DNA from 4 places in the Bacillus sp. PK6-013 genome. Region 4 is predicted to be linked to each of the others. Evidence: riboswitches for the same ligand, from Rfam matches in the RefSeq annotation. Region 4 holds a riboswitch; each other region holds the start of a gene.
What was found. Region 4 has a riboswitch for thiamine pyrophosphate ahead of thiC (phosphomethylpyrimidine synthase ThiC). Riboswitches for the same ligand answer to the same signal wherever they lie in the genome.
Positions count from the first base shown of each region.

Region 1 (7,989 bases), 2.0 Mb from region 4:
GAGCCTCCGGTTTCGCGAATGTCTTTTTCGTGAAGGGCAGAGACGACGGCGGCTAGCCTCAGCCCTTCGACGATCGTTTCAAGGCTGAGGCTCGGCTCGTGCTTATCGACTGTTTGTTCGGGGAGATACGGAATGTGGATGAACCCTCCGCGGATGTTTGCCGAGGTGCGGTCTATACGGTGCATTAACTGGTAAAAAAGATGGTTGCATACGAATGTTCCAGCTGAATTAGAGACGGAGGCCGGGATTCCGTTTTTTCTCAACTCTTTCACAACGAGTTTGATCGGAAGCGCGGACCAGTAAGCTGCAGGCCCGTCTGCCGCGATCGGTTCATCGATCGGTTCCCGTTTTTCATTATCCGGAATGCGGGCGTCATCGATGTTGATTGCGATGCGTTCCGGAGTAATGTGAGCCCGGCCGCCTGCTTGTCCTACACAAATGACGATATCGGGATGGTGCTTTTCGATCGCTTTTTCCAAAACGGCCGCTGAATGATGAAAAACGGTCGGGATCTGCTCCGCCACGATAGAGACGCCTTCGACTTTTTCTCCGTTCAGCCGTTTTACAGCTTCCCAAGACGGATTGACCGTTTCTCCCCCGAAGGGGTCAAAACCTGTCAGCAGTACTTTCTTTCCCATATCGATCCCTCCTGAATATGAATATAAAGTGCAAAATACCCATTCAGAAGATGTCTGAATGGGTATTTTTTAAAATATTTTATGCTCCTGATCCCCGGGATGCCAGAAGTACCTGATCTCCTTGAGAAGCCGCTTCCGGTGCATGGTTTACGAATGAAAAGCTGATAACTGCGCCTAATACAACTGCTGTTAATAATACTTTTTTCATTTTATTCTCCTCCTCTTCCAGCGAGCTTGCTCGCCTTGTCTGTTTTAATGTAAAAGTATATGGCTTCTTCATATAACTTTTCTCGCCTGTAGTAATTCGCTACATCCATCAATAATTCCTCCAAATCTACCCAGGCTTTTTCATTTTCTAACTGGTGAACATAGTCCTTGATTATTTCCAGTTTATTCTGTGTATCAGAATATAATGTATATAAAATTTTGAATTTCAATTCGAAAATTTCGCTGTTCATTTCCCGGGATTTTTTAAAGCCCACTTCGATCCATTTAAATGCTTGTTTGTGTGCGTTGGTTTTGAAAAGAGACCTTGTGTTTTCATAAACGCAAAGAAGGTAAGCATACTTGGCTTTCGTTTCAAAATCTTTGATTGCAAAAGCTTTATTGTAATACTTTAGCGCTTCCTCCTGCTTGTCTTCCTTACTCTTCAAAAAGCCCATATTATAGTAGGTACACGGTAAAAGGAATTGGTCGCCGATTTTTTCGGTTTTTTCGATCGCTTCTTTTAATAATACTTCACTTTCGGAGAACTTAAATTGGTCAATATAATTGAGCCCGATCAGCATTTTGCAGTTGATGACCCGCTTGGCATACCCGTCATACCCTTGAAAGATGCCGGAGGCAATGTTGATGTGATGAATCGACAGCCATGTCGCTTTTAAGTTGTAATACAAAACACCGATTTTATAATGAAATTCAGCTTTTTCAATTTCATTTTGAATGACGCTCAGTCTTTTTTCCGCTATTCTGAAAAAATTGAGCGCTTCTGTATGGTTTTGCTTGTAGTCCTCATAAATCCCTTTAAACAGGTAAAAATAATAATTCAGCTTGTCGTCCGTACTTTTTGGATCTTTGTCTTGAAAACTGATGGCCTCCAATTTTTCGGTGGAAGATTGGGAGATATCTTCAAGAAGGAGCCTTAAGCGAAAATCGAGCATTTGATAATAGAGTAGAACGTCATGATCTTCTTCCATTTTTTCAATTGCTTTATCTATGTCATCTTTCATTTCGATTGAGCCTGAAATGTCTCTTTTTTTCATCAGTATGTACCAGTCGTTGAGCATATTGGCGACTTCTTGTGAAGCCACGGCTTTGGCCATTCTCTTCCCTCCAATCTTTGTGAATTTTTTGTAAATTGAAGTTCTATTAATCATAGCATAAACTGCTGCCGTCTGTGAATAACGCTGAAATGCAAGTTCGCCGGTGAAAAGTTCATTTCTGAAATTAAATCGTCATTTTCCAAAAAAAGTGCGCGAAAAAAGCGAAAACCGCGCCAAGCGGAATACAGGAGATCATTGCGGTTCCGTTGACCAGCCCGTCAGCTCCGCTTATTTTCAGGGCTTCCCGGTAGCCTATTAAAAAGTGGATGATCGATAGGACGTAACATAAGAGCATCATATAGTAAGGGTTCATTTGCATACCTCCTCTATTCGCTTTACTATATTACATTCAATAGAGGCGAAGATTATGCCTGTTTAAACAGGAAAAAGAACAAAATATTATAGACGAAAAGATTTTCAATTACAATACATGTTTTTAAAAATATTTCCACTATAATCAAAATGAAAGATAAATTTAGGGGGTCATAAGAAATGAAAAAAAGGCTGATGTCACTATTGGTCTGCATCCTGGTTTTAGTGCCGGCAGCTGGTGCTTTTGCCGCGCCGAAACAGGCCGAGCTTCAAGAGTATCTTGAAGAAATAGGAATGACAGAAAAAGAATTGGAAGCTTATTTACAGGATACATATGATGAAAGTTTAAAAGATTTTGAGTCGGTGGAAGAGTTGAAAGATTTTTTAGGGGAAAGACTGACTAATCAACTTTTGGCATCCTATTTAAAAGAATACGGATTGAGCGAAAAAGAAGCGGCTGACCTTTTTGTTGAAAATGGCTATATGGAAAGCGGCCAAAACATTCTCGACGTGTTTATGTTTGAATACGAATTGGACGATGCGCTTTTCACTGTGACATATGAAGAAGACGATTTTCAGATCGGGAACCTGTTTCAAGAATTGGGTGTGGATGATCAGGAGTGGGAAAGGCTCGTGAATCATCTCCGAAAGGTGCGCGATAAAAATCCAAACCTTGAAAATGATTTGATGGCTCTTGGAGAACGTCTTGAAGCGGTAGCCGATTTCGAGTCTGTATCAGAGCTCTCAGCTCAGGATATCGCTGAAATGCTATCCATTTTAAACGATCTTCAGAAGACGCTTGAAGTGAAAACAAAATACTATCTTGTTAAAGACGGAAAGAAAAAAGAAGTGTCTTTGACAACGCTTGTCAGCGCGGAAGATCTGAAGGGAGCAAGCCTTCTGGTGGAAGTATACGATCTGCAAGGCAACTTCATTTTGGATGTATTGCTGACGCCTGACATGATCGGATCTGATTTAATTCATGATACAGGGTCAAAAGTGAAGCAAACCCAAACGGCTGTCAAACATGATTCAAAGCCATCTCATGTGAAAAAGACGGTTAAAGGTGCAAAGCTTCCAAAGACAGCCGGGCATTACGCGGAATGGTCGATCTTAGGCGCCGTTCTGATGTTTGGCGGATTCTTCATGATCAGAAGGCTTCGCAAAGCGGCTTAACATGTCACTTCCCATTCTAATTATGTAGAGAATGGGAAGTTTTTATAAGGAGTGAAAGGAAATTAAGGCACATCGAAAAAAAATCATCTGGCTCGCAGCTATTGTGATGGTTGTGTGCGGCGCTTATTTTACAACAACGAATGTGTTCAAGTTAATGCACGGCTACGCTCTTTTTTCATTTCAGCAGATGAAAGAAGAAGAAAAGCCTGAAAGACCTCCGATTCAGACGGCGAAAAAAGAAAAAACGGTGATTGATCAAACATTTGAAACCGGGGAGAAAATCGGCGATCTTGTCATTCCGAAAATCAATGCAAGGATTCCTATATATCACGGGACAGATGAAGACGAGCTGCAAAAAGGCGTGGGCCATTTCGCTGGTTCCGTTCTGCCTGGAGAAGATGACAACTCGGTTTTATCAGGCCACCGGGATACGGTTTTCCGAAAACTCGGCCGAGTGGGGAAGGGCGATCAGTTAATTGTTGAAGCTTCCTACGGAACTTTTACATACAAAGTGAAAAAGGTGCGGATCGTGGATGCGGATGACCGGACGGTGATTGTACCAAAGCCGAGAGCAACATTGACGGTTTCCACCTGCTATCCTTTTGACTTTATCGGTTCAGCACCGGAGCGGTATATATTGGTCGCAGATTTGATTAAATCATAAAAAAACAGCGGAATCTCAGGCGAGTCCGCTGTTTTTTTATGCTATCTCATGTCTGATCTGTTTTCCAGGAGTTTTGGCGCGGTTAGCAGCAGTAAACAAAGGACAATTGTGCAGACAATGAAAGACGGAAGCATATATGTTCCATTATATACCAAGGAATAAATCCATACCGGAGTGCCTTCAGGCGCATAGTTTCCAAAAAAGACAGCGCCGCTGATGACATGAGCGAGAAATTTCAGTCCGCTTCCGAGAAAGACGGCCAGCGTAACATAGAAAATGATCTTTCCTTTTTGTTTCTCGATTGAAGCGTTTCTGATCGATCCGGCAAAAAAGCCGCCGATACCCGCGGCCGTAGGCGCGATAAAATAATCAAGAAGAAGCTGCAGAGGATGATAAACGTAAAATCCTCCAGTGACAAACTGAAGCAATCCGGCTAAAAACCCGGTTGCCAGCCCTGCCTTCAGCCCCCATCTAAAGGAAATCAGGAAGATCGGAATCATCATGACTGCGATTGAACCGCCTTGAGGCATTTTTAAAAACATTCCGGACACCATATCAAGTATAAGTGCTATTCCTGTCATAAACGCAATTTCAATCAGCTGTACAAGTTGTTTAGATTGATTCATCATAACCCTCACTTTTGATGAACAAAGGGATACTGGACTTCTTTCCCAATAAAAAAAGCAATGCGGGGAAGGAGTAGGAAAGTTTTCCACGCACTGCTTTGGATGCAATTAGAAATGACTTTGCCACATCCCTACGCCAGCGTTAACTAACAGGTTCAAAGGGTCAGAACGGTCGTTCACTCTCAGCCTCGAGGCTCCCCTTGTGGTCATCAAGTTATTTAGTTATATTCTACTATACTAAAAAAAGAAACGGACGACAAGCTGATTTTTCGAAAAATTTTGCTTAATTTCTCCAATATGTAGCAATGCAAACATCTTTTCCTTTATAATAGAACGTATTCGTACGTACAAGATCAGTAAAGGGTTGATCTGATGAGTGAACCTACAAAATACAGCATGGTGAAAAATAAAATTAAATCGTGGATATATGAAGGCAAAGTGAAGCCGGGGGAAAAAATTCATTCGGAAAACGAATTGATGAAAATATTTGATGTAAGCAGGCACACGATCCGGCAAGCGATTGGCGACCTTGTTCATGAAGGGCTTTTATACAGAGAGCAGGGCTCAGGGACGTATTGCTCTCACCGTCTTCAGCTTTCTGAAAAAGGAAGGGAAAGAAATAAGATGATCGGGGTTATTACGACTTACCTTTCAGATTACATTTTTCCTTCTATTATAAGAGGAATCGAATCGTCACTGTCCAGCGAAGGATACACCCTTGTCGTCGCGAGCACCAATAATGACATTGAAAAAGAAAAACAATGCCTTGTGAATATGCTCGATAAAAAAATTGCTGGGTTGATCGTGGAGCCGACGAAAACAGGAAGCTTTAACCCGAATTTAAGTTACTATCTGACGCTTGAACAACATCATATTCCGTATTTGATGATCAACCAATTTTATCAGGAGCTAAATCCGCCCCATTTCATTTTGGATGATGAACACGGCGGCTTTATCGCCACTGAGCATTTGATTAAACTCGGCCATGAAAAAGTGTTCGGTTTCTTTAAACAGGACGATATGCAGGGCGCCAACCGGATGAAAGGATTTATCCGTGCTTTCAGAGAAAACGGCTTGTCGTTTTACCCTGAAATGGTCGTGACGTACACAACAGAGAACAAAAAACAAAAAACGATAGCTGAAGCCAGGAAGCGGCTTTCTTCATCAGACCGTCCGACTGCCATATTCTGCTATAATGACGAGATAGCGCTTTTGGTGTTGGATGTCGTGAGGGAATTCGGTTTGAAAGTGCCGGAAGACATTTCGATTGTCGGATATGACAACTCACATTTGAGCGAGGCATCTGAAGTGAAGCTGACGTCAGTCACTCATCCGAAAATGCAGATGGGGATTGAGGCGGCAAAATGGATGATTGCCAAAGTTGAGGGACGCAACACGAATCAGCTTGAACATTCCACCGTCTACAAACCTGAACTGGTTGTCAGACATTCGACCGCCAAGCTGAAAAGGTAGGCTGCACAATCTTTATCCGCCAACCAGCGTGAATGAAAATGAGAAGAATATATATTCTGTTACAAAGCTCCGGAATGAGGAGCTTTTTATTCAAGTAAAAGCTGATAACGGAGAGTTTAATGTCATCCTCGAAGCTTTGGACCATGTGCAGCTTTAGTAAATCAATTTTTAAAGACCGCTGTATACTTTTATATAGAAGAAAGCAGTAAGAAGAAATAAATGCTGTCAACTGCCTGAGGTCGAGATGATCAGGAATCATCTGAGTCCAAATCATTTGATTATTATTTTTTTAAAAAAGCTATTGTGAAAAACGAAAATAGATGTTATATTAGTATCCGCCCCTAAAAAGGAGGCTTTATAAAAACAACTTCGAAAATCTTTTGAAAAAAGTTGTTGACATTCACGATGATAGAATGTTATATTAGTAAAGTCGCTTCTTCGAGAGGCGGAAATGATCTTTGAAAACTAAACAAGACAAAACGTACCTGTTAATTCATTAAATAAATCGCACACATGTTGTGCGTAGTCATTATCAAACTTCATGGAGAGTTTGATCCTGGCTCAGGACGAACGCTGGCGGCGTGCCTAATACATGCAAGTCGAGCGGACAGATGGGAGCTTGCTCCCTGATGTCAGCGGCGGACGGGTGAGTAACACGTGGGTAACCTGCCTGTAAGACTGGGATAACTCCGGGAAACCGGGGCTAATACCGGATGCTTGATTGAACCGCATGGTTCAATTATAAAAGGTGGCTTTTAGCTACCACTTACAGATGGACCCGCGGCGCATTAGCTAGTTGGTGAGGTAACGGCTCACCAAGGCGACGATGCGTAGCCGACCTGAGAGGGTGATCGGCCACACTGGGACTGAGACACGGCCCAGACTCCTACGGGAGGCAGCAGTAGGGAATCTTCCGCAATGGACGAAAGTCTGACGGAGCAACGCCGCGTGAGTGATGAAGGTTTTCGGATCGTAAAACTCTGTTGTTAGGGAAGAACAAGTACCGTTCGAATAGGGCGGTACCTTGACGGTACCTAACCAGAAAGCCACGGCTAACTACGTGCCAGCAGCCGCGGTAATACGTAGGTGGCAAGCGTTGTCCGGAATTATTGGGCGTAAAGCGCGCGCAGGCGGTTTCTTAAGTCTGATGTGAAAGCCCCCGGCTCAACCGGGGAGGGTCATTGGAAACTGGGGAACTTGAGTGCAGAAGAGGAGAGTGGAATTCCACGTGTAGCGGTGAAATGCGTAGAGATGTGGAGGAACACCAGTGGCGAAGGCGACTCTCTGGTCTGTAACTGACGCTGAGGCGCGAAAGCGTGGGGAGCGAACAGGATTAGATACCCTGGTAGTCCACGCCGTAAACGATGAGTGCTAAGTGTTAGAGGGTTTCCGCCCTTTAGTGCTGCAGCAAACGCATTAAGCACTCCGCCTGGGGAGTACGGTCGCAAGACTGAAACTCAAAGGAATTGACGGGGGCCCGCACAAGCGGTGGAGCATGTGGTTTAATTCGAAGCAACGCGAAGAACCTTACCAGGTCTTGACATCCTCTGACAACCCTAGAGATAGGGCTTCCCCTTCGGGGGCAGAGTGACAGGTGGTGCATGGTTGTCGTCAGCTCGTGTCGTGAGATGTTGGGTTAAGTCCCGCAACGAGCGCAACCCTTGATCTTAGTTGCCAGCATTCAGTTGGGCACTCTAAGGTGACTGCCGGTGACAAACCGGAGGAAGGTGGGGATGACGTCAAATCATCATGCCCCTTATGACCTGGGCTACACACGT
Region 1 covers NZ_CP096417.1:1,049,077-1,057,065, forward strand. The annotation lists gene pcp (pyroglutamyl-peptidase I) at 1-638, opposite strand, end outside; gene M1E03_RS05265 (hypothetical protein) at 718-846, opposite strand; gene M1E03_RS05270 (response regulator aspartate phosphatase) at 848-1,960, opposite strand; gene M1E03_RS05275 (hypothetical protein) at 2,085-2,273, opposite strand; gene M1E03_RS05280 (processed acidic surface protein) at 2,453-3,448, shown strand; gene M1E03_RS05285 (class D sortase) at 3,555-4,112, shown strand; gene thiT (energy-coupled thiamine transporter ThiT) at 4,154-4,738, opposite strand; TPP riboswitch at 4,850-4,949, opposite strand; gene M1E03_RS05295 (GntR family transcriptional regulator) at 5,111-6,211, shown strand; rRNA gene M1E03_RS05300 (16S ribosomal RNA) at 6,750-7,989, shown strand, end outside.
Region 1: it holds a riboswitch for thiamine pyrophosphate, as region 4 does, so the genes downstream of both, thiT (energy-coupled thiamine transporter ThiT) here and thiC (phosphomethylpyrimidine synthase ThiC) in region 4, are expected to answer to the same signal.

Region 2 (7,989 bases), 340 kb from region 4:
TCAAAGCGCGTCCGTCCCGAAAAATCACGAACTTAAAATCCTCCGTACGGCAAGATAATAAATAAGGATTTCCCGTCACATCCAAACCGGCTTTTTTTAATCTGGCGGCAAGCGGCTCCAGCTCCGGCGGCTGTTCCGCGGCCGGCCTGATCTGAACCGTTTGTCTGCCGCAAAGAACGGCTGCTTTTGTTTCGTTTTCAGCTGAAAGAAACGGAAACTCGCCTTTTCCGCACGTCGGACACGAGCCATGTTTAAGCGCGTCAGCCCGGACTTCAGAGCGCTCATTTGTCCAAATATCAAATGAGCGAAGCATTCCTGACGGTTCATGCCCTGTCAGCAGCTTCAGGGCATCTGTTACCTGGTAAGCGGCAACCTGCTGAACAACCGGACCGATCACCCCTGCTGTGTCGCACGTCATGGTATTCGCGGGCAAATGCCCCAAAAGACAGTGAAGGCACGGCGTTTTCCCCGGAATGACGGTATATGTGATGCCATAGCTTGCGACACACGCGCCGTACAGAAAAGGGATGCCTAACTTGACCGCCGCATCGTTCATGATCAGCCGCGTTTCAAAATTATCGGTCGCATCGACGATCAGGGACGCTTTCTCCGCAAGCTCGAGCGCTTTTTCCGCGGTAACATCTGCTACAATGCCGGTCACTTGAACAGAGCTGTTGATCAGGCGCAGCCTTTTTTCGGCAGCGGCTGCCTTTGGCATATGATCAACCACATCCTGTTCCGTATAGAGCTGCTGCCGCTGGAGATTGCTCCATTCCACATAATCCCTGTCGGCAATCGTCAGCGAACCGACTCCGGCCCTCACCAGCATTTCTGCGCTGGCCGCGCCCAATGCCCCCGCACCGATCACCAGGACGCGGGCGCGACTTAATTTTTCCTGGCCGTCCGGTCCGATCGGGTGAAAAAGCTCCTGTCTTGAATACCTGCCTGTCAAATCGTCAACTTCCCTTCTTCAGGACTGCTGGCGATGCCGTAGTTCTTTTCCGGAATTCGTCCAGCAAGGTATCCGAGTCTGCCCGCTTCAACGGCGAGCTTCATAGCCTTCGCCATTTGGACCGGATCTTTCGCCCCGCTCACTGCCGTGTTCAAAAGCACTCCGTCAGCGCCGAGTTCCATTGCGTATGCCGCATCTTTCGGAGAACCGATTCCGGCATCCACGATTACGGGAACTTTAGCCTGTTCAATGATGAACGACAGGTTAAGCGGGTTGACGATTCCCTGTCCCGAACCGATTGGAGAGGCCCCGGGCATAATGGCGTGTACGCCGAGCTCTTCAAGCTTTCTCGCAAGGACGACATCGTCCGATGTATACGGCAGCACAATGAAGCCTTCTTCAAGCAAGGCTTCTGACGCCTTCAGCGTTTCTACCGGGTCAGGCAGAAGCGAACGGTCACAGCCGATCACTTCGACTTTGATCATGTCGCAAAGACCGCTCGCTTTAGCAAGCTTGGCGATCCGGACGGCTTCCTCAGCCGTTTTTGCTCCGGCCGTATTCGGCAAAAGCGTATAACGGCTTAAATCAAGCTGCTCCAAAAAATTAGGCTGAGACTCTTCAAAAATATTCATCCGTCTGACGGCAAAGGTCAGGATCTCCGATTCAGATGCACTGACAGCCTCTTTTTGAATTTCAAATGACGGATACTTCCCTGTGCCGAGCAATAATCTTGATGAGAATTGACGATCTGCGATTTTTAACATAACGGTTTATCCCCCTCCGACAAAATGAACGATTTCGATGACATCGTGTTCTTCCAGTTTGACTGTTTGATATTGGTCTTTTCCGATAATCTGCCTGTTTCTTTCAACAACGACAACACGATTTTCCAAACTGTAGGATGCGAGCAAATCGTAAATCGTGCCGCCGTCATCTCTCCACTCTATTTTCCGGCCGTTGAGCTGAATGTTCACCTGTGCACAGCCTCCTTTCGCTCCGCTTTAAACGCCTCGGCCCACTCTGTTTTGACCGGATTGCCGAGGATCATGTCAGCTATCATCTCACCGGTTGCAGGTGCCAGGAGGATGCCGTTTCTGAAATGTCCGGCAGCAAACAATATCCGGTCATTTTCAGGGTGTCTGCCGATATATGGATTGCCATCCCCTGTTTCCGGGCGCAATCCGGCCCAGCATTGGTCGATGTTCATGGATTCAATGTCAGGGAGCATCGACTTGGCCTTTCGGATCAACTCCTCGATTCCGCCAAGTTCCGGCTGTTCATTCCAATCCCCGGGCTTCATTGTCGCGCCGACGACAAGCTTTCCGCTATGGCGCGGAACGATGTAGCAATGATCATGGTAAAGCGTCCTCGTCAAAGGGATGCCGTCATTCCACACAGACAGGCACTCCCCTTTGACAGGATAAAAGCTTTTGTCTATGCCGATCTGTTTAAAGAAAGCACCGCTCCACACACCGCTTGCAATGACAACGTGCTCCGCCTCCGCGGTGCATGAAGCAGCAGTGACGCGGACGGCCCCCGCTTCAGATTCGATCGATAAAACGGGGGTAAACTCGAAGACCTCGGCACCGAGAATCCGGGCCCCCCTGGCAAATGCCCTGCACACTGCGGCCGGTTCGACATGGATGTCGTCCCGAATGAAATTAGCGCCGAGAATCCCTTTTCCGGCATGCGGTTCCAGCTCATATACTTCAGCGGCTTCAAGCCATTCCACTGAATCCAGTGCAGCCATTTGCATCAGGTGTTCGCGGTCGCTTTCTGAAAATGCCAGCTTTAATATCCCTCCGTCATGCTTTCTGATATCGATGCCGCTTAAGTCTTTCAATTCGCCCGTCAGCCGCTGATAGGCTTTTTGGCTGGCTCTGGCAAATTCGAAAAAGGTACCGGGTTTATCGCATTCCGCATGGGCGCCGAGCATGCCCGCCGCCGCGCTCGTCGCTTTTTTGCCGACTTCTCCGCTTTCAAACACGGCCGTTTTTTTCCCCGCTTTCGCAAGATGGTAAGCGATGGATGTCCCGATGATGCCTCCGCCGATCACGATCGTATCATAGCGCTTTCTCATATGAATCTCCCTTCGCGAGACAGGCAAGCCGCGCGGCCGCCTCATCCGGTCTGTCATGAGAAAAGATCCCCGACATCACGGCGATGCCGTCTGCCATTTTGACTTCCGCCAGTCGTTGTTCGGTAATACCCCCGATCGCAATGACCGGAATGCGGACAGCCGCCTTCACTTCAGCCAGACTGAGAGCTCCTCTTCCTTTCCGGCCCTTTTTACAGTCCGTTTCAAAAATGTGGCCGAACAGCACGTAATCTGCACCTTCAGTTTCAGCCTGAACCGCTTCTTCTGGCGAATGGACGGACTTTCCGATTTTCAAATGCGGAAAACGGCTCCTCACACTTTTGACGGAAAAGCCGTGTGAAGGCAGCTGAACCCGGTGAATGTGATGAAACAAAGCGATATCAACCCTGTCGTTGATGATCAGTTTCCGCTTATCAACCCCTTCTTTGGCAAGGCGGTCGATTAAACTTGATATTTCACTTACTTTTTTTGATCTTTCCCTGATATGGATAAAGTCAACGGCATTTTGAATCGAGATGATTTTTGCAGCAAGCTCTTCCACAGAGTGCTTGTCATCGGTGATCGCGTGCAGATGCAAGCTGATCCACCCCGCTTTTTGACCAGCTTTCTTTTTGGTAGGCCATATCCCAGAAGCTGTATTCGTAGAAGCTGGAGATGACGAAGTTCTCCTTCATCTTCGCGCGCGTTTTCTCATCGGCGTTTTCAGCCAGCTCATCGAAGCGGTTGATCTGTTCTGTCACAAGTTCTTTAAACCAGTCGCCTCCGTATGTCGCGATCCATTCCTGATAAATCGCGCTGTCAGGCCTGCACGTTTTTAACGTTTCGCCGACGTCATAATAGAGCCAATAGCAAGGAAGCAAAGCGGCCAGTATTTCCGCAAAACTGCCGCTCACGACAGAACGGTACATATGCGATGTGTACGCATACGCTGTCGGCGACGGCTGAAACGACTCCAGTTCTTCCTTTGTGATTCCCAATAGATCGGTGAATTTCCTATGGAGCGACATCTCGGCTTCATATGTGCCTTTCGCGTGTTCAGCCATCCGGCTTGTCGTATATAAATCGCGAGCATATGCCGCACCAAAGGATTGGACTTTGGCAAAGTGGGTCAAATAGTAGGAATCCTGCATGACATAGTATTTAAATCGATCAACCGGAAGTGTGCCGTCTCCAATCCCTTGAATAAACGGATGGACAAAACTGCCTTCCCACCATTTTGCAGCGCTGTTTCGGCATTCTTCTGAAAACTTCATTTCGAGGCTCCTCCTTCGATTCTGAACATAAAAAAACCACTTTCCCGCAAGGAAAGTGGTTTGGAATTTGCATAAATACATACTCAAATACCGTGCCACTTCCCTACGCAGGTTTGAACCTGTTCAGGTTATGAGGGTCTAAAAGTCACACTTTTATCTCAGCCCTTATCAAGGACTCCCCTAGTGGAAAACATTTCTTGTTCATTCAGTTTATACTTTTATCTTATCACGAATTGCAAAATGGTCAAGCATCAGTCTCCAAGCGTTTTTCTCAATTCCGCAATATATTCGCGCGAACCGGTGGCGATCAGCCTGTCACCCAATTGCAGCCTTGTATCCCCGTGGGGCACGATGCTGTCCACCCCGCGGAAAATTCGGACGAAGATAACATCTCCCGTAAACGGAAACTCCCTTAACAGAACACCGTCAAATCGCTCATTGCTCATATTGATCTGATACAGCGACGCATCCTGGTTCGTCAGGAGTTTCATAACGCCAGGCGCCTCGATAAGCGCGCGCAGCAGCGTTTTTGTAGAAAGCAGAATAGAGAATGTATCAATTCCGTTATCTTTCAGTCTGGATTCGGCGTCTGGAGAATCTGCGCTGGCGATAATTCTCGCGACTTTCTGCTCCTTCGCAAAAAGCGCGATCCCTGTATTGCGCTCTTCGCTGCCAGTGGCCACGACGAGTATATCCGTTTGGAAAACGCCGAATGATTGAAGCGTCTCGTATTCATAATCAGGCAAAACTTCAACATCAAACACCGGATCCGCCAGATTTTCTTCCTTTTTTTCCTGCCGGACATGCAGGATTCTGACGTGATAATCTTCCGGAGAAAGTTCGAGCGTGACTGGCAGCGTCATTTGATTTGCGCCGATAAAGGTGATCGTCTTTTTCTCTTTTTCGCTTTCCGTTTTCGGCATTAATTTTTTAAAGCCGGTCGGTGTGATGATGCATGTAATGACAGCGACCAGAATCAGCGCGCCGGACATCTGCGCGTCAATGACGCCGATGCGCTCGCCGATCGTTGTCGCCGCGATCACCAAAGAAAGCGTGGAAGTCAGGAGAAAACCGGAAGCCAGCACGGTTTTCATGTCATACCACTTTTTCAAAAACAGCACCGGAACGACTTTGCTGATTAACAGAGCCACAAACAGAAGCGGGATCATCACTAAAATTTTCGGATTGCCAAACAGTGACCAAATGTCCAATTTGACGCCTGTCATCACAAAGAAGATCGGGATGAGGAATCCGTATCCGAATGAATCGAGCTGCTGAACGAGCTCCTTGTTCGGCGAAAGCAGCGAAACAAGCACCCCGGCCAAAAACGCGCCAAGTATGTTTTCTGCACCGAGCGACTCGGACAGCGCCACAAGTACGATGATCAGCGTAAATATCGCCCTTGTGCCGATCTGGATCGTTCCTTTTGACAGCACTTCGACAAAAGGCCGCTTTTTAAATATCCTTCCGAACAGGTATAAAACGACGCCGGCGGCAAATAAGATCATCAGCAGCCACATATTGCTGTTTTCGTCCCCGTAGATTGAGGCGAACACTGCAAGCAGAATCATCGTGACAAGATCGGCAATGACGGCGACAAGCAAAATAATCTGGCCGATATTTGTCTTCATGAGACGCTCTTCTTTCAGCGTCGGAACGACAACCCCGAGCGAAATTGTCGAAATGATCAGCGTCATTAAAAAGGCGTTGTCAATAAATCCTGCCATGACAAAGCTGTAAGAAAGGCCGAGCGATAAAATAAAGACGGCAATAAAGATGACCGAAGCCGTTTTAAATGTATTCGGCGCTTCCTTTCCGCTTGGAAGCAGCTGCTTTTTCTTTCCTTTTTCAAATGCGGAAAAATCGATTTCAAGCCCGCTTAAAAACATTAAAAAGATAAATCCGAGCATCGATAAAGTTTCGAGCCATGTATCGTGCTGGGCGACCAGATCGAACCCGCTTTTTCCGATAATAAGACCCATGATAATTTCAGCGACAACCACCGGTATGCTTAACCTGAAACGGTGCAGCAGGATGGGCGTTAAAAATGCGATAATCAGTACGACAACTAAAGATGAGACAGATGTGTGCTCCATAAACTGGTACCTCCTCTAAAACCGGTTTCCGGGTATGATTAGCGTTCCCTTTTTTAAAAATAAAAGGGACATCTTTTTAGACATTTTCATGTGGGAAAAGAACCGTCTGAACTCTTTTCTCACAGGTGTAAAAATCGATTTTAACAATGCTCGCTCAGAAAAAAAAGTAATATGCCTGATTTTCTCCGGCGAAAGTCGCTGAAGCTTGATTTATATATGGACTGGGCAATGTATATACATACGCAGACAGGAGGCAGAAAACGCATGAAATATGATGTAATCGGCGATATTCACGGGTGCTATGACGAAATGATTGCGCTGATTGAAAAGCTCGGTTACTCGCTGTCATCGGGGTTTCCCGTTCATCCGGAAAACAGAACACTTGTCTTTCTCGGGGATTTAACAGACAGAGGGCCAAAATCGCTGGAGGTCGTTGAATTTGTAGGACGGGCCGTTGAAGAAGGAGCTGTGCGATATGTGCCCGGCAATCACTGCAATAAGCTGTACCGTTTTTTCAAAGGCAATCCGGTGAAGCTGCAGCACGGGCTGGAGACGACGGCGGCGGAATACAGAAACCTTCCGAAACATAAACAGAAGGATATCAGAGACCTTTTCATGCGCCTTTATGAAAACGCCCCTCTTTATGAGATCCTGCATAACGGCGAACTTGTCGTCGCACATGCCGGCATCAAAGCGGAAGACATCGGCAAAAAGCCTGTCGGAAAAGTAAAACAGTTTGTGCTATACGGAGATATTACAGGAGAAACGCTGCCTGACGGACGGCCGGTCAGGCGGGACTGGGCCGCTCATTACAAAGGCGATCCGTGGGTGGTGTACGGCCACACTCCTGTCAAACGTCCGCGAATGATACATCATACGATCAATATCGATACCGGTTGTGTATTCGGCAACAGGCTGACCGCTTTCAGATACCCCGAACTGACAACCGAATCTGTCCCCTCTTCATTGCCTTATGATGAGTCAAGATTCCGTATGGAGCCATAAAAAAAGAGAGCTTAATTCAGCTCTCTATCAACTGACTCATATCATGCGCAACCGGCGCTTGAAACGTCAGCTCTTCCATTGTGAAGGGATGAAAAAACGTCAGCGTCTCACTGTGGAGCGCCTGCCGATTGATGAAGCCACGGGTTCCTCCGTACAGCGTATCACCGCACAAAGGATATCCGATATGACTCATGTGAACTCGGATCTGATGGGTTCTCCCGGTTTCCAGACGGATGGAGACATCCGTCATACCGCTGAAGCGCCTGTTCACCCAAAAATGCGTCACCGCTTTTTGCCCGTCGGGGATCACCGCACGCTCGATGATGCTCGATGATTTTCTGCCGATTGGCGCATCGATCGTTCCCTGCTCTTCTGCGATCAAACCGTGGACGACCGCCCGATATTGCCGTTTGACGGCTCCCTTTTTTTGCAGTCCCGATAAAAGCGAGTGGGCGAAGCGGTGCTTGGCTACAAGCATGACACCCGATGTGTCGCGGTCAAGCCTGCTCACCAGGTGAACGGTCGCGCGCACGCCCGTCCGCTGGTAATAATGAATCAGACCGTTCGCCAAGCTGCCTGATGGAT
Region 2 covers NZ_CP096417.1:2,962,011-2,969,999, forward strand. The annotation lists gene M1E03_RS15035 (thiazole biosynthesis adenylyltransferase ThiF) at 1-952, opposite strand, end outside; gene M1E03_RS15040 (thiazole synthase) at 949-1,716, opposite strand; gene thiS (sulfur carrier protein ThiS) at 1,723-1,926, opposite strand; gene thiO (glycine oxidase ThiO) at 1,923-3,032, opposite strand; gene tenI (thiazole tautomerase TenI) at 3,016-3,627, opposite strand; gene tenA (thiaminase II) at 3,602-4,303, opposite strand; TPP riboswitch at 4,387-4,495, opposite strand; gene M1E03_RS15065 (monovalent cation:proton antiporter family protein) at 4,555-6,399, opposite strand; gene prpE (bis(5'-nucleosyl)-tetraphosphatase PrpE) at 6,664-7,404, shown strand; gene M1E03_RS15075 (RluA family pseudouridine synthase) at 7,421-7,989, opposite strand, start outside.
Region 2: it holds a riboswitch for thiamine pyrophosphate, as region 4 does, so the genes downstream of both, tenA (thiaminase II) here and thiC (phosphomethylpyrimidine synthase ThiC) in region 4, are expected to answer to the same signal.

Region 3 (7,989 bases), 1.2 Mb from region 4:
GTCCCCGTCTTCTTTTCAATGATGGCCAGCGCCTCTTTGCCGATGGCGAACTCATCTTTATACAGCCGTTTTGTCTCCCAAAGCAGGGCGTTTTTAATATCCAGACCCTTTTTATGCCGTTCGACGGCGAAATGAATATGGTCGGTCAGCGAGACATAAATGCTGTCATTCAGCTTCTTGCCGAGCTTTAATTTCGCATAGGAGATAATTTCTTCAGACATTTCCATAAATTCGATCGGAATTTCGTCCAACAGCGTCTTAAATCTTTCTGATACATCTTTATTATCAAGCCTGAAAATCTTCTCGATTCTCGATTCATCCACCGCTTCCCCAGGCTTTTTTTGAAAAGCGATTCCCCTGCCCATGACCACTAATTCCTGACCCTGTTCATTTAAAACACTGATCACATTGTTGTTGATCACTTTGGCAATTTTCACATCGCGCCACTCCCATCTTGTAAGGGGATTTTTTATATTTCTTTTTTCATATGGTACACATTGATTGTACAATCTTTTTGGCCTAGGTCAATATGTTTCAGTCAACGTCCGAAATATTTACATTTTACAGAATGCCCGATTTATAAAAAAAGAGCCGCAGTGCGGCCCTGTAAAAAACCCTCTTAAAAAATGAGCAAAATTCCCGCTGTGACTGACGCCAGACCCGCAAAATAAACGAAGTCTTTTCCGGAAAGCCGCGCTGTTTGATAGTAGGTGCGGTCTTTTGCACCGGTAAACCCTCTCGCTTCCATGGCAACGGCGATTCTTTCCGACTTGCGGATGCCTTGCGAAAACAAAGGCAGCGCATAGCGAATAAACGCCTTCCAGCTGTTTTTTTGCTTATAGCCCCTGATTTTGTGCGCCGCCTTCATTTGCGAAAGCTCAGACTGAAAAAGCGGGACAAAACGGAAGCCGGCCAGCAAGCCATAAGCCCATTTAGGCGACAGCCTGCATTGATGAACCAGGCTCATAATAAACTGCGTCAAATCGGTTGTTGATGTAAACAAAAGACCGTATGTGACAAACCCGAGCATCCGGAGCGCGATTGTCAGCCCATTGCCGACGCTTTCCTCGGTGACGCGGAACCAGGCCCATTCCCAAATCGTTTCCTCGCCTTTTCCAAAAGCGGCCATCATCCAAAAGACGAGAATAAAAAAGACGAGATAAGGCAACAGCCGCTTACTTAAATAAGACAAAGTCCATCCCCCGAAAAAAATTCCGATGGCAACCGCAAACAGCCAAATGAATAGAGTCGGTTTCGGATTTGAAACAAACATGAGCAAGCACATGACCAGGAGGTGGGAAAAGAGCTTGGCGCTCGGGTTCAATGCCGAAAGAAGTGAACCATTGCTTTTCATACGGGAACCCTCTCCTTTCTTTCATGCATGAACCGGTAATGAAGCGGCGGTATCAATGAAAAGCGGCGGACGAGGCCTTGATCAGAAAATAATCGATACGGCGTTCCTTGAAATGCCGCTTTCCCTTGATGAAACACGATGACACGGCCGGAATGCTCATCTACGATGTCCATGTCGTGCGTCACCATCACAATCGTCGTTCCCCGTTCCTGCCGTTCCTTTAACCGCTTGATTAATTCTTGCGCCGTCCTTTCGTCCTGACCGAATGTCGGCTCGTCAAGCAGCAGCAGATCCTGGTCAAACAAAAGCATTGTCGCAACGCTTAAACGCCGTTTCTGCCCGAGGCTTAATGTAAAGGGGTGCGCTTTTTGATGAGCGTCAAGTCCGAATTCCCGCAGCAATTCAGCCGTTTTCTTTTCGACCCGGTCCTCCGGCCATCCCCGCTGCCTCGCCCCGAACGCGATCTCGTCAAACACCGTGTCCCGAATAAATTGAAGCTCGGGATTTTGAAAAACAAAGCCGGCCTTCTCATAGAGCGTACGGTCGGACCATTTCTTCAGCTCCCGATCCTCAAGATAAAGGCGCCCTTTTTTGACGGCTTCAAGCCTGATCAGACTTTTTAAAAACGTACTCTTTCCGCTCCCGTTCTCGCCGATGACCGAAATCCATTCTCCCCTTGGAATCTCAAGGGTGATGCCGTCGGCAACGATCTTTTTCCGATAGCCGATCGCCGCGTCGTCTGCGCGGATCAATATGTCTCTGTCAGCTGTAGGCCTGTTTTTCGCCTCCTCCTCTTTCATTTTCAATGTAGAAGAGAGCTTGACGGCGAGCGGATGATCATCTTGTGTGATGACATCTTCCCATACCGCAGGGTACAGTTTCGGCTGCCAGATGCCCGCCGCTTTCATCTCCGGCTGAAAATGTTTCACGATTTCTTCCGGCTTTCCGTCAGCGATGATCTGTCCCTTTCCATTGAAAAGAATGACGCGGTCCATCCACTCGATACAGCCGTCCAGCACGTGTTCGACGAACACCATCGTCTGTCCGCTTTTTCGTGAAACGTTACGAAGCAAGGCAAAGATGTCTTTCCGGCTGGCCGGGTCCAGCTGCGCCGTCGGCTCGTCAAAAAACAGCACTTCAGGCTCCAGAGCGAGCAGGCACGCTAATGCCAGTCTCTGCTTCATACCGCCTGACAAGGTTTCGATCGGCGTTTTCTTATCTATCTTTAATCCGACTTGCTCCATCAGCTCCGAGATGATGCCGTCCATATCTTTTGGGGAGACAGACCGGTTTTCTAGGCTAAAAGCGATTTCCTCATCAACATGAAGCATGCAGAACTGCGAATCCGGATCCTGAAACATAACGCCGGCGCTCTTTCTGCGATTGACCTCTCCGCTGACCTCAGCTTCGACATGTTCAGGAATGATGCCGGAAAGCACGGACAACAGTGTCGATTTGCCGCTTCCGCTCGGACCGAGTATCAGCACTTTCTCTCCCTGCCCAATCGACAGCGAGACCCGGTCTAGGACTGTTTCAGGACGATGATAAAAACGGACGGAAAGGTTACTGCATCCGAGAAATGAACGCATCGGCATCATCCTTCTTCCGCTGTTCCTTCATGATCTCATACTGATTCAGGACGCCCGTTTTCGCAAGCGCTTCGACAACGGCTTTTGCCAGCCAGCCGCCGAGTACAATGCCGCTGATGATTTGGATGATAAGCGTCATGATCAGCGTTTGCGTCGTATAGTAGGCAAAACCGTTCGCCATCAGGCTGTATGTCATGCTTCCGACCGCGGCAAGCGCACCGGAAAGCATAAGGGTAAACAAGTTGTAACGCTTATAGCGAAAGATCGCAAAAGCGATTTCCGCACCGGCTCCCTGGAACACACCGATTAATAATGCTGACAGTCCAAAGTGGCTTCCGGTCAGCAGTTCGACCGCCGCAGCTGCCGTCTCGGCAATCAGCGCCGCACCCGGTTTACGGATGATATAAGCGACAATCGGGCTGGCGATCACCCAAATGCCGAACATAAAGTTCGCTCCGACAGGCCCGACAATAGCTGAAACAGGGATCCACAAGGTGGACCATCCTAAGTAAATGACGCCGCATGCAACGGACAAGATCACTGCCATCACGACTTCTTTCATGTTCCAATTCATCGTCTCACCGCCTCCATTTCCACAGGCCAATCTTCAACTGTATAAGCCATCTCCCAAAAGCCGTATTCAAGCTGACAGCTTTGCAAAAAAAGCTCCTTCATTTTTTCTTTTTCAGCCTTGCCCGCTGTTTCGGCCCATTCATCCAGGCGGGCGCAAAACTTCGTCGTGATTGAATCGGTTCGGTCTCCGTAAAAACAGATCCAGTCATAAAATGGATGCGACGGGTCAGGCTGAACGTCCATCATCAGTTTTTTTCCGATCTCCCAATATGTCCACGGACAAGGCAGCAAGACGGCTAATATCTCTCCCAGCGTGCCTTCGTGCGCCGCCGTCAGCATATGGCGGATATAATGATGGGCAGAAGGCGCAAGCGGATAGCCCTGCAGAGATTCATACTCCACCCCCGCGGCCCGGCACAGGTTGTTGTGCGGGTGCACTTCGCTGTTTAATACAAATGAAATCTGCTCATGAAACATCTCCATGTCTTTCCGGTTTTGACACTTGGAAATTGCAATTCCGTAGATTTGAATAAAAGCGTTCAAATACTCGTAATCTTGCTTCACATAATGAATAAGCTGCTCCTTTTTCAGCTTGCCGGACGCCAGTCCCAATACAAACGGATGCTCAAAAATGGCTTCAAAAATAGGGTCTGCCTCACGGCGAAGTTCTGCAGAAAAACTCATGTAGATAGCCTCCTCAGCAATCGGTTTTATAAGGAAGGCACAGGGGGAGCGAGCCGCTTTTTACGCAAAAAAGCCGCCCCAAAATGGAGCGGCCTTTGTATGATGAAATCATAAAGACACCGGCTCCACTTCCCTACGCTAGTATGAACTAGATCAGGTTCAAAGGGTCCAAGATCGCTTCTTGTCTCAGCCGGCTTACGGCTCCCCTAGTGGACTTCCTATTACATTAACTTTTACTCTACACATCAATGATTATGATGTCAACCTGAGTTTTTCAGTTTTATTCTTGTATAGAACCGCCGGGTTTCATCCAGAAGATGCAGCGGGTAAAAATATTTATGGAAAAATGTTAATTTTCTGAAACCTTTTGCAGGCTTGTTCGTCTAATATAGTGAAGACAAAAAAATTTGGAGGGGATATTTATGATGATGTTTATCTTGATTTTGACAATGGCTGTGTATTTGTTCTATTCTTTCAGCAAAGACAACCGGCCGGCCAAAAGAAACAACAAGAATCATCAGACACTGACTGTTATTAGGGAAAACCCTTTTACCGCCCCTTCCAATGATGTCAATTGCTAACTTGATAGACAACAAGCAAGCCGCCCCATGACGGGCGGCTTTTTACGTTTTTAGGATTGAAATTGTTCCGCTTCAGTCGATCCCTTCAGTGCAGTGGTTGATGAAGTCCCGCCTGTCACAACCTGGGCGACTTCATCAAAGTAGCTCGTTCCGACTTCGCGCTGATGCCTTGTCGCCGTATAGCCGTGGACTTCGCTGGCAAACTCGGCCTGCTGCAGATCAGAATACGCCGCCATTCCGCGGTGCTTATATTGGCGGGCCAATTCAAACATGCCGTGGTTTAAGGCGTGGAAGCCTGCCAGTGTGACAAATTGAAATTTATAGCCCATTTCACTGAGCTGTTTCTGGAAGTTCAAGATGGTGTTGTCATCCAGTTTGGCCTTCCAGTTGAACGAAGGGGAGCAGTTGTAGGCGAGCAGTTTGCCCGGGAATTTTTCATGGATCGCCTGTGCAAACCGGCGGGCTTCTTCAATATTCGGCTCAGACGTTTCACACCAGATCAAATCAGCATACGGCGCATACGCCAAACCTCTCGCAATCGCCTGATCAAGACCCGGCTTTGTTTTGAAGAACCCTTCCGCTGTTCGCTCTCCCGTCAAAAACGGCGCATCATATGAATCGACGTCGCTTGTGATCAGGTCGGCCGCATTCGCGTCCGTACGGGCAATAAGAATGGTCGGGACTCCCATCACGTCTGCGGCGAGGCGCGCGGCAATCAAATTACGCACCGCCGTTTGCGTCGGAAGCAGCACTTTCCCGCCCAAATGCCCGCACTTTTTCTCAGACGACAACTGGTCTTCAAAGTGAACTCCCGCGGCGCCGGCTTCAATCATACCTTTCATCAGCTCGAACACATTCAGCTGTCCGCCGAAGCCTGCTTCAGCATCGGCCACAATCGGAGCAAACCAATCGATGTCTTCTTTTCCTTCCATATGGTGAATTTGATCGGCGCGCTGCAGCGTACGGTTGATTTTTTTGACAACTTCCGGCACGCTGTTTGCCGGATAAAGGCTTTGGTCAGGATACATGCTCCCTGACAAATTGGCATCGGCCGCCACCTGCCAACCGCTTAAATAAATCGCTTTCAATCCGGCTTTTACTTGCTGCATGGCTTGATTTCCGGTCAAAGCGCCCAGCGCCGGCACGAAGTCCTCTGTGTGGAGAAGCTTCCACAGCTTTTCGGCGCCGCGCCTTGCAATCGTGTATTCAATCTCAAGCGTGCCCCTCAACCGAATGACGTCAGCCGCCTGATACGGCCTTGTGATCCCTTTCCAGCGTTCTTCATGCTCCCAGCTTTTTGCGAGTTGTTTTTCTTTCAGCATCGCACATTCCCCCATCATATTTTTTCATAAGCGGGTATCGTTAGAAATTCCGCGAATTCATCATCCAAAATCAGCTGTTCAAATAACTGTCCGGCCTCTTCGAACCGGCCGCTCCGAAAATGTTCTATGCCGGCTTCTTCGAAGATTTTCTGCATTTCTTCCTCTTTCATCATCTTGACCATTTCGGCGTTGACTTTCCGGCCATCGTCAAGAACCCCTTTCGGATGGCGAATCCATTGCCAAAGCTGGGCTCTGGAAATCTCCGCCGTTGCTGCGTCCTCCATTAAGTGGTCGATCGGAGCGGCGCCTCTGCCCGACAGCCATGAAGCTAAATAGCGGATGCCGGCGCTGATATTGGTACGGACGCCTGCTTCTGTAATCCGGCCTTGCGGTACTTCCAGCAAGTCTTTTTCCTCGACCTTTACGTCTTCCCGCTTTCTATGAATCTGGTTCGCCGACGGCATATGCTGATTGAATACATCGAGCGCCGTTTGAATCATGCCGGGATGCGCGATCCATGTTCCGTCATGGCCGTCTTTTACTTCACGTTCCTTATCTTCGCGGATTTTGGCAAATGCGGCTTCATTGATCTCAGGTTTGTCTTTAGCGGGAATTTGCGCCGCCATTCCCCCGATCGCATGGACGTTGCGTTTATGACACGTTTGAATCGCCAAGAGGGAGTACGCTCTCATGTTTGGAACCGTCATCGTCACGGCTGAGCGGTCTGGAAGAATGACTTCTTCCCTGTTCCTGAATTTCTTAATAAAGCTGAAAATATAATCCCACCTGCCGCAGTTAAGTCCGGCTGAATGCTCCTTCAATTCATAGAGGATTTCATCCATTTCAAAAGCCGCCAGGATCGTTTCAACGAGAACCGTCGCTTTAATCGTCCCCTGCGGAATGCGCAAGTCGTTTTGCGCATACACAAACACGTCGTTCCACAGCCTTGCTTCCAGATGGTTTTCGATTTTTGGAAGGTAGAAATAAGGGCCGCTTCCTTTTTTGATCAGCTCTTTTGCATTATGGAAAAAATAAAGGCCAAAATCGAACAGGCTTGCTGACACGGGCTTGCCGCCGATCAGCACATGCTTCTCTTCCAAGTGCCATCCCCTCGGTCTTACAATGATGACGGCGGGGTTTTCTTTCAGCTCATAGCGTTTGCCCTGTTCATTCGTAAAAGAAATCGTCCCGCGAACCGCGTCCCGCAAATTAACCTGGCCTTCAATGCAGTTTTTCCAAGTCGGCGAGTTCGCATCTTCAAAGTCGGCCATAAAGACTTTGGCTCCTGAATTTAAAGCATTGATGACCATTTTTCTGTCGACCGGGCCGGTGATTTCAACCCTGCGGTCCTCCAAATCCCGGGGGAGCGGGGCGACCGTCCAGTCCGCCTCGCGGATGTGCTTCGTTTCCGCCAAAAAACCGGGATTCTTCCCTTGATCAATTTCAGCCTGCCTGATCGTTCGCAAATGCAGCAATTCCCGTCTTCTTCCCCCGAAATGTCGTTCAAGACGTCCGATAAACTCCAGCGCTTCTTTTGTCAAAATCTCTTCATACTGCGGATTCATCGATCCGGTTATCTGAGTTCTCTTCTCCTCTGTTTTCATGTCTCCCTACCCCTTTACATGCATTGTTATAAAACAGTTTGCTTACTCGCCTTTTTTGGAAAGACAGCGCTCACATTCCATAAAGTAAGATTCAGCCTGCTCCTCCATCTTTTCACCGCATTCAGGGCAAGTTTTTTTTGGAAGCGTTCTGAAAAATTCCATCGGACTTTTCAAGCTCATTTGTGTCACTCTCCTTTTTATAGAACAGTTTTATGTTTTTAATTTCTGTTGTAGTACAGTATACAGCGCAAAAAGAAAAAAGTACACACCTTTTTCCAAAAA
Region 3 covers NZ_CP096417.1:168,208-176,196, reverse strand. The annotation lists gene licT (BglG family transcription antiterminator LicT) at 1-437, opposite strand, end outside; gene M1E03_RS00860 (energy-coupling factor transporter transmembrane component T family protein) at 620-1,354, opposite strand; gene M1E03_RS00855 (ABC transporter ATP-binding protein) at 1,351-2,943, opposite strand; gene M1E03_RS00850 (ECF transporter S component) at 2,918-3,517, opposite strand; gene tenA (thiaminase II) at 3,514-4,200, opposite strand; TPP riboswitch at 4,314-4,418, opposite strand; gene M1E03_RS00840 (hypothetical protein) at 4,623-4,781, shown strand; gene aceA (isocitrate lyase) at 4,832-6,103, opposite strand; gene aceB (malate synthase A) at 6,118-7,707, opposite strand; gene yhfH (protein YhfH) at 7,750-7,887, opposite strand.
Region 3: it holds a riboswitch for thiamine pyrophosphate, as region 4 does, so the genes downstream of both, tenA (thiaminase II) here and thiC (phosphomethylpyrimidine synthase ThiC) in region 4, are expected to answer to the same signal.

Region 4 (7,989 bases):
AATAAACCGATTCGTCAATATCGTGCGTCACGAGGATCATCGTCATCTTCTTTTCTCGCCAAATGTCTGTCAGAACATCCTGGAGATGCTTTCTCGTAAAGGCGTCCAAGGCGCCGAAGGGTTCATCAAGCAGCAAAATCTCAGGCTCCCTGAGCAAAGCCCTGGCAATCGCGACCCGCTGCGACATACCTCCGGACAGCTCGCGTGGATACTGTTTCTCCGCGCCTTTCAGCCGCACCGTTTCAATCAATTCATCGACTTTTTTTCGCACCGCCGGTTCTTTCAGGCTTAAATCTGCGGCGATATTTTGCTCGACCGTCAGCCATGGAAAAAGCCGATGCTCCTGAAAGATAAAACCTTGATGAATCCCCGGGTCCTTGATTTCTCTTCCGTTCATGCTGATTCGCCCTTCATAATTCCCGTCAAGACCGGCAGCGATTTTTAAGAGCGTGCTTTTCCCGCATCCGCTTGGACCGATGACAGTCAGAAATTCGCCGTTTTCGACCGTCAGTTTCACGTCTTGAAGCACGCTTGTTTTAAGGCTGCCGTTTCCAAATGCTTTTTCTTTTACACGAATTGATAAAGACATCCTGTTCCCCTTTCTTTTCTAAACTGAAAATAAAAAACTCTTATCCCAATTGAGATAAGAGCCTTCGGTTGACCGATCAGCGCTGATGAAATTTTCCGAAATATTAAACAACATACTAATTCATATTATTCCGACCTGTCAACCCCATATTATAAAAAAACAGATGAAAGGTTCCCCTTTCATCTGCAGTATTGCCCGTTTTTAACTGTAAATGCTGCCGCCTGCTTTTTTAAATTCCTTCGCCTTCTCTTCCAATCCTTTTTGAATAGCCTTTTGTTCATCAAGATCGTTTTCCTTGGCATAGTCGCGAATATCCTGGGAAATTCTCATACTGCAAAATTTAGGCCCGCACATTGAACAAAAGTGTGCCGTTTTGGCGCCTTCCGCCGGAAGGGTTTCATCATGGTATTCAAGCGCTCTTTCCGGATCGAGCGACAAATTGAACTGGTCCCGCCAGCGGAATTCAAAGCGCGCCTTGGAAAGCGCGTCATCGCGGATTTGCGCGCCGGGGTGCCCTTTGGCAAGGTCAGCCGCATGGGCCGCGATTTTGTATGTTATGACGCCTTCGCGGACATCGTCTTTGTTCGGCAGTCCCAAATGCTCCTTCGGCGTCACATAGCAAAGCATGGCCGTGCCGTACCAGCCGATCATCGCCGCTCCGATTGCCGATGTAATATGATCGTAGCCCGGTGCAATATCGGTCGTCAGCGGGCCGAGCGTGTAAAACGGCGCCTCTTTGCAAATTTCCATCTGCTTGTCGACATTCTCTTTAATTTTATGCATCGGCACGTGTCCCGGTCCTTCGATCATCACTTGAACATCATGCTTCCAGGCGATTTCCGTCAGCTCGCCGAGCGTCTCCAATTCGGCAAATTGGGCCTCATCATTCGCATCCGCAATCGAGCCGGGCCGAAGGCCGTCCCCGAGCGAAAATGCGATATCGTATGTTTTCATAATCTCGCAAATCTCTTCAAAATGCGTGTACAGAAAGCTTTCCTCATGATGAGCCAAACACCATTGCGCCATAATTGCCCCGCCGCGGGATACGATTCCAGTGACGCGCTTTGCCGTCAGCGGCACATACCGAAGAAGGACGCCGGCATGAATCGTAAAATAATCAACGCCTTGCTCAGCCTGCTCGATTAATGTATCGCGGTAAATCTCCCAAGTGAGATCTTCCGCGACGCCGTTTACTTTTTCAAGCGCCTGATAAATTGGCACAGTCCCTACAGGAACTGGACAATTGCGGATGATCCACTCCCTCGTTGTATGAATATCTTTACCTGTGGACAAGTCCATCATCGTATCGGCGCCCCAGCGGATGGCCCATGTCATTTTTTCTACTTCTTCTTCAATCGAAGAGGTGACAGCGGAATTGCCGATGTTGGCATTGATTTTCACGTGGAAGTTGCGGCCGATAATCATCGGTTCGCTTTCCGGATGGTTGATGTTTGACGGAATAATCGCCCGTCCGCTTGCCACTTCATCACGAACAAATTCGGGAGATACATGCTCTCGGATCGCGATAAATTCCATCTCGGGCGTAATGATCCCCTTTCTTGCGTAATGCAGCTGGGTGACATTTTGACTTTTTTTCGCGCGCAGCGGTTTTCGTTTCAACCCTGGATAGCTGTTGCTCGCTTTCTCTTTGCTTTTATAGCCGTTATCCTCCGGTCTGATTTCTCTGCCTTCATATTCTTCGGTATCGCTGCGCTCCCTGATCCAGGTCGCCCGCAAAGGTTTCAGCCCCTTAAGAATATCAACCTCTGCATTCGCGTCCGTATAGGGACCGCTCGTGTCGTAGACGCGGACAGGCTGATTTTCTTCGGCGCCAAATGAACCCGTCGTCGGACTTAGCGAAATTTCTCTCATCGGCACTTGAATGTCAGGTCGCGCCCCTTCGACATACACTTTGCGGCTCCCTGAAAAACTTGACATAATCGAGATGTTTTTTTGCTGTACTGACTCCTGTTTCATGTAAAAATCCTTCCCCTCTAAAAAATTGATCAGGACGAAACTCCGGAACAGCACCAGCACAAAAAAACCAGGATCATATGATGAACCTGGTTTTACAGTCAGTAAAATCACTGGAAGACAGACGGACCATACCCATTCCCCATCTTCTCCCGAATCCTTTTTACTTCCCCACGCTGGTACGAACCAGATCAGGTCCAAAGGGTTAAGAAACACATGTTTCTCTCTCAGCCCGCAGTCGGGCACCCCTAGTAAAGCTATTCAATTCATTTTTTATCGTAACACACCGATTTGGCAAGTGAAAAGGATGGAAAAATATATGAATCTTTTTCACTATAGCGGCACACCCAATTATTATAAATTGCGATGAAGCACATCAAGTATATGTTTCAAATCCGTCGCCTCAATTTGGCCAGGTGCGGATGCTTTTTTCGCTGCGCCGAACGTCACGGCCGAGCCAAATACCTCTCCGGCGAGCCGGCTGATCAAGCCTTTTCCGGCCATCGACATCGTGATAATCGGCCGCTTCGCATACCGCTCATGCATCATATGAGTCGCCTCAAGCAACACCAGCACATCTGCCGGTGTTTCAGGCATCACCGCGATCTTAGGGAAATCGGCGCCAAGATCCTGGGCTTTTCGGAGACGGGAAACGATCTCTTCCGCTCTCGGCGTCTTCCCGAAATCGTGGTTGGATATAATGACAAAGACATGCTGCATATGAGCCGCTTGAACCAGTTTTTCCACATGATGCTCTTCATTGAACAGCTCGACATCAATCACATCTGCCAGCCCTGTTTTGACTACGGCATGATTCAAGGAAAAGTAAAATTCCTTACTGACTTCTTTTTCGCCGCCTTCCTCCGCGCTGCGAAATGTAAATATCAACGGGATATCCTTTAAGATCTCCCGGATGTCAGCCAATACCTTTTTCACTTTGTCAACGTCTTCGACATCCTCAAAAAAATCCGCCCGCCATTCGGCAAGATCCGGATTAATCGATAGAAGAAAAGCAGCTTCTTCTTTCAATTGTTCATGCGTTTTTCCGATGAGCGGCACGCAAATTTTCGGGGCTCCTTCTCCGATGGCCACCCCTCTGATCTTCACCGTATTCAACAACGACCTCACTCCTGTTCTCTATATTACAAGGGTCTTTGCATTAACGGTACCGAAGATTGGCCGTAAGCACAAGCAGAAATTAAGAAAGAAGGCTAAACGCTTAAAGCACTCATATACCAACATGAGATCACCTTTCGATAGCTTGCTTGTTTAAAAATGAATCTACTATTCCTTGCAGAATATGACTCATTTCTTCAGGAGTTTCCTTCCGGCCTCTCTCAAACCATTTTGAAAGGATGTTCCAAAAGCCCCCTGCGCTGAATGAAAGCCCGTACTCCAAGTCGATTTTGCTTTTAAAATGAAAGGTTTCTTCTTTAAATTTTTTATGAAGATCCGGTAGAAGTTCATTATATTTCTCAACAATCAAATAAAACAAATGGTTCTGATGAAGGGCTTGTAAAAAATCGGCATGTCGGCTCCAAAAGTTGAAGTATGCATGTCCAAGACTGGATAAGTCAATATGTTTTTCCTGAACAATGTAATTGGAATACTCACTGCAAAGCTGCTCAAAATAGCGGTCTAATATATCTTTTTTTGAATGGAAATGCCGATAAAATGTTCTTCTGTCAAGCTGCGCTTTTTCCGCTATCTCTGTAATGGTGATGTCTGAAAAGCTTTTTTCCTTCATAAGCTCCAACAATGATAGCGTCAGCCAGCTTTTAGATTGCTGAGCTGTTTTTGAGGGCATTTGCTTCATATTCTCTCTCCTGTCGCGCTTTTTATGGCAATGTAGCACTTTTCGTTGGCTCATTGACTTTGTTCTCTATGAAATGTCACAATTGTGGCACATAAGAGGGGGAATGTAAATGGAAAACATGCAATTTATGGCTTGGATGCTGCCGATATTATTTATACTGCATGATTTTGAAGAGATGGTGATGGTCGAGGCATGGGGCAAAAGATATCGAAGCAAACTGAAACAACTGAAAAAAGCTCCATTCGGACATGCCAAAACCGCTTCTTTTGTTTGCGCTGTGCTCGAAGAATTTATACTAGCTGTTGGTGTAACTGTTCTCAGTATTTATTTTAATCAATATATTATCTGGTTTGGTTTCTTTTTTGCTTTTACTGTTCATTTCCTTGTTCACATCGTCCTATGGTTCAGATTTAAACATTATGTACCCGGCATATTAACGTCGATCTTTATGCTGCCATTTTGTTGCTATCTGCTGACCGCTGCCGCAGAGATAGAAAAATTCAGTTTTCCTGCAATGATCTTATCAGCCCTATCCGGAACACTTATCGTCTTTTTTAACCTTAAGTTTCTGCATAAAAAAATGGGGAGGATTCAAGAAAGGCTGGAAGCATATGGCCGCATATGAAAAGCAGGCACTTACGGAAGCTTCCTGCCCTTTGACTAGAAGCAAAGCAACCGATGAAGACCCGTCAGACACGAAAAAACTGCCCTTCAAAAGAAAGGCAGCATGATCTAAAATCATGGCACTGCTAACGATGGTTCAATGTTCGTTCCAAAGCTTGTCTATCCAGCTGTTTAGACGAGACACCTCCACTGCAGGAGCCGCTTGCACTTCAGCTGTCCAGCCTCTCATCGTTTTGATGATGGAGCATTTTCGGTTTTTCCGGGACCGGCATTGAAAATCGAATTCGCCAGCAACCGATATTGATGCTGCGGATGATCGTCATTGGTTAGATCGTTAGCGAAAACAGTTAAGTTCTTGTTGTTATCTTTATACGTGAAAGCCATAATCTTTCCTTTGGCAGCATCATGTCCAGGCCACCAGCCTGCCTTGAAGAAGTGATCTTCATCAGCAATCACCGCAAGCACTTTTGCCGTTTTAGGAACAGCGGTAATATAAGAACCAGTGACTGTGTAGAAGTATTCCTGTTTATTGTAAGGAGCTGTAATAGCATGATCTTGCATGACATTTGCCAAGAAGACGCCTTCGTATCTCTCCCATTCAGGTCCTTTAAAAGAAAATCCGGGGATCCACTTCTGAACATTCGTCATCCCCATGTTTCCAAATGCAATGTAAGGCTTTCCTTTATTAACATATTTAGAAGAGTCGAACGTATTGACAAGCACATCTGCGCCCGCCTGTTCTGGGGTGACGTTAAAGCCCAGATTTTTCAGTACATATGCCGCTTCACCCAGTGCTCCTACAGTAGAAGCCTTGAGGACTTTGCCGCTTGGTTTCTTATGGCCGGATGCGCTCACGTCAAGATAGTACTTGGAAGCCAATGGGGCCAGGTCCTTGTAGGCAACCGCGAAGTCGCCCGCTTGATAGCCTGATCCGCTCTTGGTGAGCATTGTAACGGTCTTGCCGGCTGCCAGTAACTCGTTGACTGCCTTTATCGCATCATTGCTTGTGTTCTGGATCAGCACATAAGCTGAGCGTTTTGGCATTTTAGTCCCCGGAAACGACACGGAGGTGATGGCAGAAGTCTTGCCTTTGAACACCCCGGCATCTCGAATTACATAACGGTCAAAACCTCGCATATCATGGAAATTTTGAATCATCTCACCGGCTATCATTTCATAATCAGATACATCTATTCCATCATACAAGACCAAGTTCGCGAGGCCGCGGTTTGCCTGGTGCATGTTTACAATAAATGATTCTGCCGGATATGTTTTTCCGTCAACGGTTACCGCTTTTGTTGATCGTTCAATCTTTACGCCGTTGCGAAGGAAGTACTCAACCATCTTATAGGTTTCCAACACATTCTTTTGAATATTTTTATCGACCGGCAGTACGTAATATTCCGGGAAGAAGTTTTGATTGCCCTGCCGCGGACGGCCGATCTCTTCGTTTTTGGCGTTGACCAAGTAATGATCGACAGCGCGATCATCGATATTGTCCACGCCGCGCTCGAATATTTTTAATTGGTTCAGAAACAGTTCTTCTTTTTTTTCCGCTACATATTTTGCAGCTGCCGCAGAACTGTAATACAGAGCTTTGGTAGACTCTTCATTCGACTCGGGCGTTTCCAGCGTGTGACCCATCGCACCGTGATACATGGCGAATGCAGCGGTATATGCTGCAGATGCATCATCCCATCCCGAAGCCGTGCCTTTTGACACATAATTTGGATCTTTCGCAGTTTTCCGATGTTCTTCATAAGGGACGTGATAGTAGTCATACTTCGTATTAGCAATCCCGGCCTCACCCATAGCCTTTGCCTGTTCCACCATGTGGTCAATCAAAAGGTCATACTCAACATTCGGGTTATGAGGCGGAGTAGAAGGCTCAATCAGGAAATTGGCATCGAACCCGTGCATATCCAGAAAAGACAGCGGCGACCACTTCGCGATTTGTTCCGTTACGCTGCGCGTTTCAGGCTGGGTTTGATAAGAATTATCCCGGTTCAAATCGAAATCCTCAGCATTGGAACGTGTTGTATGAACCCGGCCATCCGGGTTGTCCGTATAAACGAACAGGAAAAAAACATGTTCCAATGCATCATCTATATTCAACGTTGTCTTGCTTTTCTTGCCATTCGGCAGGACTGTATCGTACGTCATGCTCTTATCCAATGCCATTGACTTAAAGTAATTCATGATCGCATCGACGCCAGGCGCTTCATTCGGATGAATATTGTTCAACCAGATCGGCACCTGATAGTCGCCAAATGCGCCGGATTTAATGTCGGCCTGCAATTTCTTCGGGTCATTGAGCATGGCAGGGTGAGTCACCTTCTGATACTTATCGACAGCGGCTTTATCTTTGGCAAGCACTGTCAAATAGATATCACGGCCTTCGACCGATTTTCCAATAGAAGTCGTTTTGATATATCTGTTGTTTTTTTGCGCAGCTTTTGCTGTAACGGCATCGATCTCCGGTTTCAGCTCATCGTAAGTGCGGAAGCTGTCATATGGCGTCAATTTTACGGGAGCATGGGCAACCACTCGTCCGTTCACTGTTGCCGCCAAATCATATGTGCCCATCAGCGATGCGTATAGCGGACGTTGCAATCGCGGCTCTGACAGGTTGTCTGTATCGTATGGAAGATCGAAATTGATGTTAGCATGAACCTTGCCGTTGGTCACTTTTACATGGCTAACAGTAATGAAAGGTGCACCGCTGTAATCCCGGACCTTATATTTTTTCCATTGAGACAGCGGTTTGCCGTCATACGTCCAGCTTAAGCTCTTCACATCAACACCTTGCGGAAGCTTAAACGCAGCATGAAGCGTTCGTTTCTCTGTCATCGAAGCAACATTGTTGTCCAGTTTTAGCTTCTGAGATTTTTTAGTCTTTACTTTTGTCTGCTGACCGGACGCCGTCCCCTTGCCAGTCTGCGCCATAGCAACACCGGGGGTTATCGCTCCAAGCAGCATCATAAAC
Region 4 covers NZ_CP096417.1:3,299,173-3,307,161, forward strand. The annotation lists gene M1E03_RS16720 (ABC transporter ATP-binding protein) at 1-589, opposite strand, end outside; gene thiC (phosphomethylpyrimidine synthase ThiC) at 791-2,566, opposite strand; TPP riboswitch at 2,715-2,823, opposite strand; gene aroD (type I 3-dehydroquinate dehydratase) at 2,918-3,682, opposite strand; gene M1E03_RS16735 (TetR/AcrR family transcriptional regulator) at 3,810-4,379, opposite strand; gene M1E03_RS16740 (HXXEE domain-containing protein) at 4,489-5,004, shown strand; gene M1E03_RS16745 (M14 family metallopeptidase) at 5,229-7,989, opposite strand, start outside.